2 regions of the Halarchaeum grantii genome follow, and region 2 is predicted to be linked to the other one. Evidence: riboswitches for the same ligand, from Rfam matches in the RefSeq annotation. Region 2 holds a riboswitch; the other holds the start of a gene.
The links. A riboswitch is a leader RNA that binds a small molecule or an ion and turns the genes downstream of it on or off. The one in region 2 is predicted to bind fluoride.
Positions count from the first base shown of each region.

Region 1: another riboswitch for fluoride. It lies ahead of IEY12_RS04415 (fluoride efflux transporter FluC); the one in region 2 lies ahead of IEY12_RS13250 (fluoride efflux transporter FluC).

Region 1 covers NZ_BMPF01000001.1:804,977-812,868, reverse strand. Annotated here, with positions in the region: gene IEY12_RS04430 (complex I NDUFA9 subunit family protein) at 1-470, opposite strand, end outside; gene tmk (dTMP kinase) at 553-1,137, shown strand; gene IEY12_RS04420 (DUF5813 family protein) at 1,388-1,870, opposite strand; fluoride riboswitch at 1,957-2,026, shown strand; gene IEY12_RS04415 (fluoride efflux transporter FluC) at 2,032-2,433, shown strand; gene IEY12_RS04410 (fluoride efflux transporter FluC) at 2,623-2,988, shown strand; gene IEY12_RS04405 (universal stress protein) at 2,993-3,430, opposite strand; tRNA gene IEY12_RS04400 (tRNA-Leu) at 3,634-3,716, opposite strand; gene IEY12_RS04395 (ferredoxin) at 3,759-4,106, opposite strand; gene IEY12_RS04390 (peptidylprolyl isomerase) at 4,151-4,702, opposite strand; gene IEY12_RS04385 (anthranilate phosphoribosyltransferase) at 4,767-5,852, opposite strand; gene ahbB (siroheme decarboxylase subunit beta) at 5,976-7,013, shown strand; gene IEY12_RS04375 (DUF7996 family protein) at 7,003-7,197, opposite strand; gene IEY12_RS04370 (DUF7522 family protein) at 7,250-7,594, opposite strand; tRNA gene IEY12_RS04365 (tRNA-Ile) at 7,785-7,858, opposite strand.
Region 2 covers NZ_BMPF01000004.1:170,039-177,930, reverse strand. Annotated here, with positions in the region: gene IEY12_RS13275 (MarR family transcriptional regulator) at 1-268, opposite strand, end outside; gene IEY12_RS13270 (DUF8170 family protein) at 397-945, shown strand; gene IEY12_RS13265 (hypothetical protein) at 1,019-1,834, opposite strand; gene IEY12_RS13260 (ArdC-like ssDNA-binding domain-containing protein) at 1,925-2,872, opposite strand; gene IEY12_RS13255 (DUF8013 domain-containing protein) at 2,960-3,307, opposite strand; fluoride riboswitch at 3,492-3,556, shown strand; gene IEY12_RS13250 (fluoride efflux transporter FluC) at 3,565-3,978, shown strand; gene crcB (fluoride efflux transporter CrcB) at 3,978-4,319, shown strand; gene IEY12_RS13240 (homing endonuclease associated repeat-containing protein) at 4,457-5,674, opposite strand; gene IEY12_RS13235 (ArsR/SmtB family transcription factor) at 6,034-6,432, shown strand; gene arsB (ACR3 family arsenite efflux transporter) at 6,425-7,588, shown strand; gene IEY12_RS13225 (low molecular weight phosphatase family protein) at 7,597-7,892, shown strand, end outside.

The sequences.
Region 1 (7,892 bases), on a different contig from region 2:
AACTCGCCGCCCTCGCCGAACACCACGGACGGACGGAGGATCGTCGACGCGAGCTCGGACTCCCGCACGGCCGCCTCGGCCTGCCCCTTCGCGCGGACGTACGCCGTCTCGCCGTCGGGGTCCGCGCCGAGCGCCGACAGCTGGACGAGCTTGCGCACGTCGTGCGCCTCGGCGGCGCGGACGACGTTCTCCGTCCCCTGCAGGTGGACCTCGAAGTGCCGCTCGTCCCCGCCCTTCGGCTTGAACAGCGGCGAGAGCGCGACGAGGTGGACCACGGCGTCCTGCCCCTCGAAGGCGCCCTCCATCGAGTCGTACGCCGTCACGTCGCCCGTCACCGCCTCGACGCCCTCGGGAACGCCGTCGTCGTTCGGCGTCCGCGCGAGCGCGGTCACGTCGTGGCCCCGCTCTACGAGCTCTCGACAGAGGTGCGTGCCGATGAATCCCGTGCCGCCGGTGACGAGAACCTTCATGGTTCCTCGTTCGGGCGGTACCACCCTAAAGGTAGTCCCCGGCTTTCGGTGGCGATAAACCGCCACGCCCGAAACCCCGCGTATGCTCGTCACGCTCGAAGGTATCGACGGGAGCGGGAAGACCACCGTCTGGGAGGCGCTCCGCGAGACCCGCGACGACGGCTACGCCTTCACCCGCGAACCCACGGACTCGTGGTACGGCGAGGCCGTCCTTCGCTCCGTCCGGGACGACGACGCCGACCCGCTCGCCGAGGCGTTCCTCTACACGGCCGACCACGCCGCCCACCTCTCCCGGCTCGTCCGTCCCGCCCTCGAGCGCGGCGATATCGTCGTCTCCGACCGCTACTCGGACTCGCGCTACGCCTACCAGGGCGTCGCCCTGTCGGGTCGCGTCCCCCGCCCAATGCGGTTCCTCCGCGACGTCCACGAGCCGTGGACCAGAGAGCCGGACCTCACGCTCTACTTCGACGTCGACCCCCACACCGCCGCCGAGCGCGCCGGCGCGACGAACAAGTTCGAGCAGGCCGAGTTCCTCGCGGACGTCCGCGAGAACTACGAGCGCCTCGTCGAGGCCGACCCCGAGCGGTTCGTCCGCATCGACGCCACGCGGTCGCCCGACGCGGTCGCCGAGCGCGTCGAGGCGGTCTTCGACGCCCGCGTCGACTAGGCCGACATCGAGATGTACGTCTTCGTGTCCGCCACCCCTTCGAGCGCCTGAATCCCCGACGAGGACGCGCCGAGGAGGTCCTGCACGTCCTCGGTGTCGGCTTCGGCGATGACGTCCCACTCCCCGGCGACGTCGACTTCGTCGTCACGGTCAGCGTGGAGTCCCCGACGACCTGAAGGCGGTCGCCGCCAACGCGATTCAGGGCATCCGGGGCGTCGAGGACACCGAGACCTACATCGCGATGGACTGATTAGAGGCGGTCGGCGCTCGCGCCCGACTGCCCCCGGCCCGCCGCCCGGTCCCGGAGGTCCTGCACGTCCGGCCGATAGTCGTAGCCCGGGATGATGCCCTCGAACCACGTCCCCTCGACGTAGTTCACGACCGCGAGCGCGTCCTCGGCGGCGTGCCCCGCGCGGGCGTCGATGACCGTCTCCACGACGACGTCGCCGCCCGCGCGTTCGACCGTCGGCGGGCTCGCTTCTTCGGCGCGCGTCACGTTCGGCGCGTCCGCCACTCGCAGTTCGAGCGTCTCCAACCACCCGTCCTCGACGACGTCCGCGACCGTCTCCTGCTCCGTGACGGCCGCCGACAGCGTCGGCACGCGGACCGTCACGGTCAGCGTCCCGTCCGCGATCTCGACCGTCGCCTCCCAGTCGTTCGTCGTCGGGACGTACGCGTCGCCCTCGGCCGCGAACGTCTCGCTCTCCTCGAACTCGCGCTCGACATCGCTCATACACACGAGAACGCGAGCGACGGAAATGGGCGTTGCGCTCCACGCGCCACTCCGGTGTCGCTAAGTGCCCGCCGGTCGCATCGTCCGAGGACGCGGGCGATGGCGTCCGCCCGCCCCAAACCGCCGGAGACACCGGCTGATGACGCCTCCGTCACACAGCCATGTCCACGCGAACACTCACCGCCGGTCCGCTCCGCGCGCGCCTCCGCGTCGCCGCCCTCGTCGCGCTCGGCGGCGTCGCCGGCGCGAACTGCCGGTACGCCGCCGCCCTCCTCGCACCCGGCCTCCCCGGCACGCTCCTCGCGAACGTCCTCGGCGCATTCGCGCTCGGCTTCCTCGTCTACGGGACCCTCTACCGGGGGGCGCTCCCCGCAGACGTCCGCCTCCTCGTCTCCACCGGCTTCCTCTCCTCGTTCACCACCTACAGCACGTTCGCCGTCCAGAGCGCCACCGCGCGCCCCGCCCTCCTCGTCGCGAACGTCGCCCTCACCTACGCGCTCGGCTTCGCCGCCGTCCTCGCCGGCCGCACGCTCGCCCGCCGGATCACCGGGTGGTCCGCGTGACCGCTGCTACGGCCACCGCCCGATTGACCCACACGCGCCACCGGGGGTGGCTCGCGTGACTCACGCGGCAGCCGACCGCAGAGAGGGCGCCGCGCCCAGACGAGCGGGAGCGAGCGAACGCGAGCGACACGCGAGTCGCGCCGGACCTCCGGCCCGACTGACTCGCACTCCCCACCGGAGGTGGCTCTCGTGAGCTCCGGCTTCGCCGCCGCCACCCTCGTCGGCCTCGGCGGCGCGCTCGGCGCGCTCTGCCGGACCGCCGTCGGCGAGTCCGTCGCCGCTGACGGGTTCCCCGCGAGCACGCTCGCCGTCAACGTCGTCGGGAGCTTCCTCCTCGGCCTCCTCACCTTCGCCGGCGTCGGCGGTGACGCCATGCTTCTCCTCGGCACCGGCGCCTGCGGCGCGTTCACCACCTTCTCCTCGTTCGCCGTCGAAACCGTCCGGCTCTGGGAGACCGGCGAGCGCGTCCGCGCCGCGATTACCGCCGTCGCGAACCTCCTCGGTGCCGGCGCCGCCATCGCGCTCGCGTGGCTCATCCTCGCGCTCGCGGGCTGACCCGTCACTCCGACTCGTCGACGCGCGCCACCAACACCGGCACCGGCGACTCGCGGACGACGCGCTCCGTCACGCTCCCGAGCAGGAAGCGCTCCACGCCGCTCCGCCCGTGCGTCCCCATCGCCACCGCGTCCACGTCGCCGCTCCTCGCGCGCTCCAAAATCACCTCGTGGGGCGTCCCGTCCGCGACCACCGTCTCAGCGTCCACGCCCGCCTCGTTCGCGCGCTCGGCCACCGACGCCACCGCGCGTTCGCCCTCCGACTCGAGTTCGTTCCGCAACGCCGTCCACTTCGCCTCCGGAAGCGACCGGTAGTCGTTCGTGTCCACCACGTAGAGCGCCACCACCGTCGCGTCCGCCAGCGCCGCGAGGTCGATCGCCTCCTCGACGGCGCGGTCGCTCTCCAGGCTTCCGTCCGTCGGCACCAGAATTCGCTCGTACATACCTCGCGCTTCGAACGCCCGCCACAAGAACGTGACCGCCGGACGCGACCCCGAGGTGCCCGCGTCGCTCACGCGTGTTCGCGACAGCATGCGAGAGATGGGATTCGAACTAACGCGAGACGGTCGCTCACGTGCGCTCGCACTGCGACTCGCTAAGCCGCGAATCCCACTCGATGCGTCGCTCACGTGCGTTCGCGACAGCATGCGAGAGATGGGATTCGAACCCATGAACCCCTACGGGAGCGGGTCTTAAGCCCGCCGCTTTTGGCCGCTCAGCCACTCTCGCAGCCGGTAGTTGTCCGCTCGCCCGCAAACCGTTTTCGGTGTCCTACCAGTCCACGGAGAGGGTGCCGTCGCCGTGCGGGTCGGGCGCGACCTCCTCGTCCGTCCGCCGGTCGACGACGTGGATGACGCCCGGCCCCTTCTTCGCGGGGCAGGCCTCGGCCGCGGCGACGTTGTCGTCGAGGGCGTCCTCGCCGAAGAAGTAGGTCTTGGGCTTCCCCATCCCGGAGGTGATGTCCATCTCCCAGTTGTCGGAGACGGCGGCGCACTTCCCGGCGCCGAAGCACTTGTTCGCCTCGAAGATGATCTTGTAGGGCGCCTCCGCGACCGGTGGGGCGTTCGCCTCGCCGATGGTCGAGGGGTCGACGGGGGTCTCGTCGTCCGAATCGCTCATACCGGAGGGTGAAGGGCTCCGAGCGCTTCAGGTGTTCGGTCCGTCTAGACGCCGAGGCCGGAGTAGTCGAGGTCGCGGGTGTCGCCGTGGAGCTTCACGGACTCGAGCGTGACGTCCTTCATCGGTTCGTCGTTCCGGTCGGTCGGGACGTTCCCGATGGCCTCGACGACGTCCATGCCCTCGACGACGTCGCCGAAGACGGCGTGGCGGTCGTCGAGGTGGGGCTGGGCGTCGAGCGTGATGAAGAACTGCGAGCCGTTCGTGTTCGGCCCCGAGTTCGCCATCGAGACCGTGCCCGCGTCGTCGTGACGGAGGTCGTCGTGGAACTCGTCGTCGAACGTGTAGCCGGGCCCGCCCCGCCCGGTGCCGGTGCGGTCGCCGGTCTGGATCATGAAGTCCGCGATGATGCGGTGGACCGGGACGTCCTCGTAGTAGGGTTCGTTCTCGACGACGTCGCCCGTCTCGGGGTCCTCCCACGCGATCTTCCCGTTCGAGAGGCCCGCGAAGTTCGCGACGGTCGTCGGCGCCTTCTCCGGGTAGAGTTCGATCTCGATGTCGCCCTCGCTCGTGTGCAGCGTGGCCGTCAGGTCGCTCATACTCCCGAGATGGGCGCAAGAACGGAAAACGCCACCGGTGCGTGGCGGTCGCCGGGCGGCGGTTTCAGGCGGGGAACGCCTGCAGGTCGGCGAGCGTCTCGGCGGCCGCGCCGGTCTCGATGGCGTCGCGAGCCACCTCCAGCCCCTCCTCGAGGTCGGCGACGTCCTCGGCGGCGTAGAGGCGCAGCGCGGCGTTCAGCGCGACCGCGTCCGCGAACGCGTCGTCGCGCTCACCGGCGAGCACGGCCTCGGTGATGGCGGCGGAGTCGGCGGCGACGTCCTCGACCTGTAGGTCCTCGTTCTCGACGTCCATGCCGTACTCGGCCGTCTCGACCGTGAAGTCCGCGAGGTCGTCGCCCTCGTTCCACTCCGCGACCGTCGTCGACCCGGGGCGGACGTCGTCGTACCCCTCCATCCCTTGGAACATGAGGACGCGCGAGACGGTCGCTTCCTCGCTCTCGCGGACCGTCTCCACGATCTTCTTCGCGAACGCGAGGTGGTAGAAGCTCCCGAGGTGGACGTCGGCGTCAGCGGGGTTCGCGAGCGTCTCCACCGTGTTCACGAACGTCCGCACGCCCATCTCGTTGCGGCGCTCGAGGAGCGCGTGGACGCCCGGGTTGAAGCTCGGCTGGTAGTAGAAGCCGAAGCCGACGTCGTCCGTCATGCGCGCGGACGCCTCGGGGTCGAGGTCCGTCTCGACGCCGAGCTCGTCGAGGACGTGCTTGTACGCGACGCCGTTTCCAGAGGGGACGCGGTCGCCGGAGTGGACGACGACGGGCGTGCCCGCGCTCGCCGCGACGACGCCCGCCGCCACACCGAGGAGCGCCGAGCGGCCCTTCCCGTCGTAGTTCGCGCCGCAGTCCACCGGGTCGCAGTCGGGCGCGGCGCGCACCACGGACTCGCGGTCCATCACGTCGAGGAACGCCCCGAGCTCCTCGGGGACGTTCTTCTTCCATCGGTTCGCCAGCCAGAACGCGCCGAGCGTGGTGTCCTCGGGTGCGCCGCCGAGGATGCGCTCGAAGGCCTCCGTCGCCTGTGCGGCCGTCATGTCCTCGGCGGACTTCGGGCCGGACCCGACGACCTCACTCATCAGGCGCTTCAGCGGCCACTCGCCGTACTCCTCGCCCTCGGACTCGGATATCGTCGACATACGTGGACCTACGGACGCGGCGGCCGTAAAATCTCCCATCGCGGCTCCGCGCTTTCGTCGTCGAGCGCGACCGGCGCGCGCGGAACCGATACACGGTAGTGGGGCGCCCGCCTACGGACGGGTATGTCCGCGCTCGAGGGGGACTGGCGCGACGCGCTCGACGACGTCGACGCGCGGCTCGTCGACGGCTACCAGAGCGGCTTCCCGCTCGTCGAACGCCCGTTCCGCGCCGTCGCCGACGACTTCGGCACGACCGAACGCGACGCCCACGACCGCGTCGCGCGCCTCCGGGACGTCGGCGTCTTCCGGCGCTTCGGCGCCGTCCTCAACCCGCCCGTCATCGGCTCCTCGACGCTCGCCGCCCTCCGCGTGCCCGACGCGCGCTTCGAGGAGGTGGCCGACGTCGTGAACTCCTACCGGCAGGTGAACCACAACTACCGGCGCGACAACCCGTGGAACATGTGGTTCGTCGTCACCGCCGGGAGCCGCGAGGTCCGCGACCGCATCCTCGCCGACATCGAGGCCCGAACCGGCCTCGACGTCCTCAACCTCCCGATGCGCACCGACTACTACATCGACCTCGAGTTCCCCGTCGTCAACTCCGACCGCTTCGCGCGCGAGAGCGCCATGGAGACCGACGTCTCCGCGACGCGCGTCACCGAGGACGCCCGCCGCGACCTCACCGAACTCGAGGGCGACGTCCTCCTCGCCGTCCAGGACGGCTTCCCGCTCACCCGCACGCCCTATCGGGACGTCGCGGACGCCGTCGGCGCCGACGTCGATGCCGTCCTCGACGCGCTTCGGGACCTGCTCGCCGGGAACTGCATCAAACGCATCGGCTGCGTCGTCAACCACCTCGCGACCGGCTTCGACGCGAACTGCATGGTCGTCTGGGACGTCCCCGACGACGCCCTCGACGAGCGGGGAATCGCCGCCGGCGAACTCCCCTACGTCACCCTCTGCTACCACCGCCCGCGCCGGTCCGACCAGGAGTGGCCGTACAACCTCTTCACGATGGTGCACGGGCGCGACCCCGACGCCGTCGACGCGAAGGTCGACGAACTCGCCGTCGAGACGCTCCCCTACGACCACGAGCGCCTCCCCTCGACCGCGACGCTCAAGCAGACCGGCGCGCGCTACGACGACCTCCTCACCCGGTGAGGTCGACGTGTCGGAGCCAGCCGTACCAGAGGAGGAACACCGCCGTCGCGTACCCGCCCACGTAGAGCAGGTCGGCGACGAGCGAGAACCCGGCGCGGTTCAGGTAGTAGTGCGCCATCCCCGGCCCGAGGATGCCGACGACGAGCAGTACGGCGAGCGTCCGCCGCGAGAACGATTCGCTCATGCGTGGCTCTTGGGTGGCGGGTGTGGTGTGTCGTTCGGTTCGGGGTCGCTACCTATTCGAGTTGCGCCCGACACGTCTCCGCGAACGACGCGAGCGGCACGTCCGCGTCCGAGTCGATGCTCACGAACAGGCCCGTGAACCCGTCCTCGATGAAGTGGAACGCCGTCAGCTCCTCGAAGCGATGCATCGAGCAGTGGAGCGCGCCCGCCTCGAACAACTCCTCGAGGTAGTCGCGCCCGACCTCCCGGATGACTAACTCCTCGTGGACGCCCTCCGCGAGCGACGCCACCTTCGACTCGACGTCGTCGCGGAGGTAGACGACGTCGTAGCCCTCCCGGTCGTACGTCGCGATGATGCGAACCGACCCGCCTGCCGCATCGCGAACCGCGGCGGTCACGTTGGTGGCGTCCTCCACAATAGCTTTTCTTTCGGACTTGAAATCTATTCAAACCATTGGCCGGGCTACCGTCGAGAAGCGCGCCGTCCACGCCGGGGTACGGGGGAGTGAACGAACGATCACCTCGCTGGGACGTGTGATGGACGGAGCGAATACACGCCGAGGGCGTGGACGTCGTCAGGAACGAGAGTGGGCCAGTGCGGATTTGAACCGCAAGCCTCCACCTTATCAGAGTGGCGCTCTACCTAGTTGAGCTACTAGCCCGCCTGCACTCATTCGTTGCCGGGTGGGACAATTA
Region 2 (7,892 bases):
CGTAGAACTTCCACGGGTAGCCCTGTCGGCGCTGGTCATCGTCCAGGGCGACTTCCTTGACGATACCGGCGTCGATGAGCTTCTGGACGTGCTTGTAGACGGTGGCCTCGCTCACGCTGGGGTTGAGCTCCTCGAGTTCGTACATCGAGGGGAGCTGCTCGGGGTGCTGGAGGATGTTGTTGATCAGCGCGAACCGCGTCTGTTGGGTGACGAAGTGAACGAGTTCGCGGGATTCCATCCCCTCAGCAGTCCCCAGGTCGGTACTCATACGACACGATACACGGCCTAGGGGCAAGTAGTTTACCCTTGGGTAAATCACTCTGGCGTAAACCGCGTCTGATTAAGCTGGTGATTTACTCCGTAAACCATATCGTACGGCACTGAGAGGAAGCATATATGTCCGACGAGGAACCGCCCGTCCCCGAGGAAGTCCTCACCAGTGCGAAGGACCAACTCGACGACGAGGAGATCTCGCTGGCGGACAACGAAGAGATTCTCCACGCGCTGAGCGAACTGACTCCCGTCTACGAAAACGAGCGCTCATACTTCGTGCTGGGCAACTACGACCGGGAGCCGATTCGGCGGCTGAACCTCGTGGTCGACCGCCTCAACCGCCGGCAAGACGCCTACGCCTTCCGGATGGTCGACATCCGTGGTGAGTGGGACAACAGCATCCAGAAGTTCTGCCTCATCGCCGACATCGTGACCTACCTCGTCGGCGTCGCCGAGAAGGAACCGAGTGACTTCCTCGTCGAGCAGGGCCTCCTCGTCGGCACGACAGAGTTCTTCTCGAAGAGCCATGTTCTCAAGCGGGAGTACGAGGACGAAGAGCACCCCTTCGGCTGGATGCAGGACGGCGTCTTCGAGCTGTTCGACCGGGAGGGACGGCTGTATCCCTGGCAGACCGAGAAGGAGCTTGTTGAAGCGGCAGAAGACCTTCCGTGACGACGACGAGACCGCGACTGCCTGCGTTAACCAACGACAGTGGTGAAAAGGCTGTTCTGTTGGTTAATCAGGGTCAGTCCGCATCAGTCGGGAGTCGGCCATCTGGTCGGGGAACACGGCCCCGTTTGATCTCGTGATCGACGCGACGCTTGCAGCCGTCTTCGGGTGAGCGCTGCTGCCGGTCGGGACAGGAACACGACTCGTCGATGACGTCGACTTCGTACTGGCTCCCGGAGGTGGAGTGTACCTCGTAGCGGCCACCGTTCGAGAGGAGTGAGACGTCCATTGCTTCGGCGACGGCACGCTTCGTGCGGGGCCCGAGATCATCCCGTGACTCTGCGTTCTCGTCGACGACCAGTCGGTCGCGAACGTCGCCCGTTCGGCCTCCGTCCGGTGCGACGGCTTCCGCAGGGCCACTGAGCCGCTCGTGGAGCACTTCCTCCACCGGATGGCCTTCCGGCCACAGGTAGTGGACTTCGCGGCGCTCGCGATGGTCGTAGGAGCCGCACGCGGCTGCGCACCCAGTCCAGACGCGCCAGGCACCCAGCGCGGCCATCACGTCGACGATGTCGCGGGGAACCGTCTGGTGGTCGTCCGGGAAGAACACCCGGAAGCGGGTACACGCCTCCTGCGGCGGGACGGTCTCCCACCAGTCTTCGCTGGAGCTCCAGCTGTCGTACATCGCATCGTCGCTCCCGTAGCCGACGGTTACGCCGTCGATCGGCGTCCAGTCCGCCGGGAGGTGATCTGCCTCTCCTTCAAGCACCCGGAGAACGGCGTATCGGAGGTATTCGTGGGCTTGGTTGTCTGTCGTACGAGCGACCTGGTCGTGCTGCTCGGCAACGTGCTCGGCTTCCTCGAGGACCGTCGTGAGATAGGGTTCAGTCATCGTTCGACGGAGGTCTGAATGCGCCTCCGCCCCTCGGCGGGCGCTGAAAAACTTAGCCAACAGAACGGAAGGGATCCATCACTCTGTTGGTTAACTATGTTGGGACGAGGATTCGCTTTCGAGCACGTCGATGAGCTCTTCTGCTGTGGAACTGATCCGTCCGAGCCGCTCGCGAACGACCTCGGAATCGTCCGACTCCCACGCAGCGAGGTAGAACGCCGATCCGCTCGTGTCGAGCCCGCAGTACCGCCCAACGACGTACGCGACGGCTTCGGCCTCGACTTCGCGTTTTGCCCGCTCGGTGTCGTCGTCGACGTCGAAGTGGAGCAGAGCGTGCGCGTACTCGTGAATCAGCGTCCGCGCGAGGTCGGCCTCGTTCTCCCGATCACGCACCTCGACGAGCGGCTGAACGTCGACGAGGCTCAGCTGCTCGCAGATGCCCTTCGCCTCGCCGTGGGTCCACTCCTCGGCTGGAACGATCCGCACCGTCACGCCGAGGTCGTCAGCGGCGTCAGTCAACTGCTCGACGAGGTCGCCGGCGTCCCCGGTCGCTTCCGTGTCCAGGTCGGGAAGCGGCTCGCCCTCGGTCTGGGAGATGTCGAACACCGGCGCGGGCTTGAACCCGACCAGGCCCTCGGACCACTCCTCGGGCGGCGTCTCGTCGTACTCACAGCCGCTATCCTCGTGGTAGCTCGGCGAGTTCTCGCATTCCGGGCACTGCTTGGTAATGATCGGTGCCCAGATCCAGATGGCCGACTCACCCTCCGTGACGTGGCGGTCGAACTCCTCCTGCCACGTCCGGTAGCCTGCAACCCGGCTCGCCTCGGGACACTGCCGCTTGATGAGGAGCGTGTTCCGGTAGGAGTAGTCGTGAAAGCGACTCTGGACGTCAAGCCACTCCTGGAACTCTTCGCTGGCCTGCGCGTCGTCGACGCCGGCGACGAGGTCGTCGATCCACTGTTCGATAGTGCTGTTCATCTCGTCGGATCGCGTGTCGGTCTGGTCGAAGGAGACCGACGAGTCTCTGGTCGTAGACATTGTGTTCACCGAATCGAGTTCACGGCGACTGCAACAGTTCAGACCGCGCCGCACCCCTCAGGGGCGTTCAAAAAACCGCTCTGTCGGTCAGCGGAGCTCGTGGCGTTCGTCAGCAAAGCCGACCGTAACGAGGTACTCGAGGAACTCGTCGAACCGCTCAACGTCGCTAGGCGTGTCGGTCGCAAGGTGACGCGCCCACTCGATGGCCCACTGGAAGGCGGGATCCGTGCCGCCCTTGCCGTGAATGTACCACCACCGGGCCGATTTCAGCACGACCAACGGATTCGTCGGCGGCTGCTCACCGGCGAGCCCACGGGTGATGGACTCGATTTCGTCGGGCGCGTCGGCGGAATCGACCTCTGCTGATTGCGTGTTGTCGATATCGACCGGGATGTCGTCGATCGAGACGTTGTCAGGACGCTGTTGTTGACTCACTGGAAGTCACCTCTGAGGGCTCTCGAAGGAGCCCTCGCCCTCTCTGGGGGCACGAAAAACAGTCGAATCAGACGCCCTCTATTGGCCACTCCCAACGGTGATTTACGCCGACACCCAGTTCTCAGCGGTCATTCAATATTCTGGAGAACGGTGCGTTTATCTGTCCGTTCACCGGAGACAGAAGTGAAACACGGGCGATGGAGTCCGCCTTCCCCAACCGCCGATACGGCTGATGACTCCTATTTCCGGTTCGTCAGATGCTACGGAGACAACTCATTCGGCACGGGGAAGCGATCGTATTGATTGCACTTGGTGGAATCGTCGGTGCGAATCTTCGATACGCTGTCGGGGCAGCAGCGGGTGACGCACTCTTGGTCACACTCCTCGTCAACACCATCGGGAGCTTCGGACTCGGGATACTCCTCTTCGATGCTCGAGCAGATGGTTTCCTCACGAAACGGCTGCGCTATGTCTTCGGAACGGGCTTCTTCGCTTCATTTACAACCTACAGCACGTTCGTGGCCGACATTGCGTTGACCACACCGGAACTTGCAGTCCCCTATATTATCGCCAGTTACGCATCCGGATTTGGTGGCGTACTCGCCAGTCGAAAAATCGTGGCTACAACGTCTACTACTGCAATTCAGCCTCCAACACCGGGTGATGATTAATGGAGATTCTCCTCATCAGTATTGGCGGGGCAGTCGGTGCAGTCCTGCGTTATGTGGTCGGGCAGCTGATTGACAACACGTCGTTCCCGTGGGCCACCCTCGTCGTAAACACGCTCGGGAGCTTCATCCTGGGCTCAGTCATTTTTGGGGTAAGTGATTCCGACATCCTCCTCTTGGTGAGTGTCGGATTCTGTGGGGCGTTCACGACATTCTCGTCGTTTAGCTTTCAGACTGTTAGCCTCTGGGAGCAGGGCGAACAGAGAGATGCATTCATGAATGCGCTCGGCAATCTGACCGTCTCTCTGCTTGCATTTGGAGCTGCGTGGCTTCTCATATCCTAAGTACTGAGAAACCCCCGCTTACCAGTCGACTCGGGAAGATCGGGAAGAAAATAGAACTCCATCTACGTCACGCCGGCGGGAGGTAGACGCTTTGCTGGACGGCGATTTGATTCGAACTGAGCGTAGAACTTCGCTTGTTAGTCAACTACTGGTTGGACTGGCAGCCGTTCAAGGCGGCGATGGCACGGGATACAGAGAGTCAGCAGGTTACTCGGTACATCTGCATCGTCGACCGACTGATCTGGGTCGTTGTAGAACCGGCGTCGAGGAATCCGGTGGTGAACCGGGAGATCACGTCCGAACCTCTCGCGGTGAGCTTCGCGGCCCATACCGCAGCGCAGACAGGACTCGTTGTCACGGGTGATGATCTCCTCACGAATCTGTGGCCAGTTTGAGCCAAACGGAACTATCTCAGTATCTGACTGACGGTAGTTTTCTAAATAGTCCGGATCGGCCGCTTGAAGGGCCGTTCGCCACGTTCCGAATTCACGCTGATACGGTTTGATAGTGAACTTTCCGTGTTCGTTCATTTCCGTCGTTGTCGGTGGGCGGCCCAGATCATCCGCGACAGCCCGTAGTTCGGCTAATAACTCCTCTCGTGGGATTCGCCACCGCTGATTCGGCTCGAAGCCGGCAGCTCGGAGAGCTTCATTCCACGAACCGAATCGCTCCTGATAGACCGCTGCACTCCATTTCCCTTGGTTCCGCATCTCATCCTTCCGAGGGACATGGCCTAGCTCTGCGGCGAGACTGTTGAGTTCCGATATTAGATGTTCCTCGCTCACATCCCATACGGAGTGGACTTCTAACCCGGCCTGTCGAAGAGCACGATTCCAGGTTCCAAAAGCTCGCTTGTACGAATTCGAGGTGTAGGGGCCACTCCGGTCCATTTCATCTGTTGTGGGCGGTCGACCTAGATTATCAGCGAACCCCTGTAAGGCAGTAATGAGTGTCTCTTCGGAGAGGTTCATTTCGACGTTCGGTTCAAAACCGGCCGCCCGTAGTGCTGCATTCCACCCTCCAAATCGCTTGCAGTATGTCTTCACCGAATACTCTCCATGAGTACCGTATTCGCGCTCTGACGGAGCTCCCCCTACGATGTCGGCAACCGATTTGAGATCTGCGAGAAGATCCTCTTGGGGGGTCGGTGGCCGTCCGTTTGGGTCGTTCGTTCCGGTTTGAAGTCCGGCAGCCTCGAGTGCGTTATTCCACGATCCGAACCGATTCCCGTACGTCTTCGAAGCATGAGGCCCCGAATCGTCCATCTCACTCTGCGACGGGGGACGATCGAGTTCCTCAGCGAACTTCTGGAGCCGATTGAGGAGCTCCTCCTCCGAGTACAGCTTCTTGTCCATAATTTCTGATGCGGTAGTCACTCAGTTTGGTCCCGGCTCGCTATTTGAATGTCCGTACTGGTCTCTGTGATGCGTCATCCTATCGATAATGGCCTGTGTCTATGATCGGGGCGGCAGGGCCACAGGTTGCAGCCCCGCGCCCTCTCAGGGGCACCAACAACAGGCTGGAAGCGCTATTAACCAACAAATGGCTATACACACCAGATGTTGGTTAATCGTTTCACCCGATTGACTGGCTATGAGTGTCTTTAGAAATGAGTCAAGTATCCTATCCACAGAGATGGAATATGGCTCGGAATGAGCCGCATAAGGGACATTAATCGGAAGTCTTACTTGAGAGTATATTCAATTCGATTACGATGGCACAAGGGACGGAACGACTTCGACGCTATCTCGACGACGAACTTGAGGAGTGTCGCAGCGAGGACGTCGAGCGCCGACTCGACGAGCTCAGCACCCTCGAAGCAGCACTCGGGACTGCGCAGGTAGAGGCTGAGCTCGATGTGCTCTCGGCACTCTCCAACGAGACACGGTATACGCTCGTCCGTGTGCTCGTTGCCGCACAAGAGGAACTCTGCGTCTGTGAGTTGAATGCGGTCGTTGACGTGACCGAGAGCGGGCTCAGCCACGCGCTCTCGAAACTCGTCGATGCAGGCCTGGTCGACGGCCGGAAGGACGGCCGGTGGAAGAAGTACCGCGCTACCAACCGGGCTGTCGCGCTCGTCACTGTCCTCGAGGGGAGCGTGACCGATGAGTAACGTCGATGCCCACGACCACGGCCCCAACTGTGACTGTGAGAGCTGTGGCGACCCGCGGTCGATGGACTTTCTCGATAAGTACCTCACCGTCTGGATTTTCGGCGCGATGGCGATCGGCGTCGGGCTCGGCTTCGTCGCCCCCTCGGTGACCCAACCGATTCAGAACTTCCATCTCGTCGAGATCGGCCTCATTGCGATGATGTATCCGCCACTGGCGAAGGCCGATTACTCGCAACTTCGGACCGTCTTCAGCAACTGGCGGGTGCTCGGTCTCAGTCTCATCCAGAACTGGCTGATCGGTCCGACACTGATGTTTGGGCTCGCTGTGGTCTTTTTCAGTGGGCTCGTGCCCGGCCTGCCAGCGCGGCCCGAATACTTCCTTGGACTCGTGTTCATCGGGATGGCGCGCTGCATCGCCATGGTCCTGGTCTGGAACGAACTCGCGGAGGGCTCGACCGAATACGTGACGGGGCTGGTTGCGTTCAACAGCCTCTTCCAAATCGTCACCTACGGCGTCTACGTCTGGTTCTTTGCGCTCTTCCTCCCGCCGCTACTGGGAATGGAGTCACTCGTCGCCGGCATCACGACGTTCGACATCACGCCGATGCAGGTGTTCGAGGCGATCGTCATCTTCCTCGGGATTCCGTTCGCCAGCGGGTTCCTCACCCGGTATGTCGGCACTCGCGCCAAAAGCGAAGCGTGGTACGACGACGAGTTCGTCCCGAAGATCGACCCGCTGACGCTCGTTGCGCTCCTGTTCACGGTAATCGTGATGTTCGCCACGCAGGGCGGCAACATCGTCGCCTCGCCTGGTGACGTTCTCCTGATCGCGGTGCCGCTGACGATCTACTTTGTCGTGATGTTCTTGGTGAGCTTCGGGATGGGGCGGGGAGTCGGTGCGGACTACTCGACGACGACGGCCATCGGATTCACGGCAGCGTCAAACAACTTCGAGCTCGCAATCGCTGTTGCTGTCGCGGTGTTCGGCGTTGGCTCGGGCGTCGCGTTCGCGACCGTCGTCGGCCCACTAATCGAGGTCCCCGTCCTGCTCGCGCTGGTCAACGTCGCGCTGTACTTCCAGCGGAAGTTCGACTGGGGTGGCTTCGATACTGGGGGCCTCGATTCATCCGCACCTGAGCCGACGACTGATGATTAACCACAAAAATGTCATCCAACACTGAAGCAGACGACCCGATTCGTATCGCCTTTATGTGCGTCCAGAACGCTGGCCGCTCACAGATGTCCACGGCCTTCGCAGAACGCGAACGAGAACGACGTGGCCTCGAGGACCGTGTCGAAATCCTCACTGGAGGCACCCACCCGGCCAACCATGTGCACGACGAAGTCGTTGATGTGATGGACGAAGTGGGATTTGATCTCTCTGACCGGATCCCCCGTGAGATCACGCTGGACGAACTGCGCTCCTGCGACTACGTCGCCACGATGGGTTGTTCGACGCT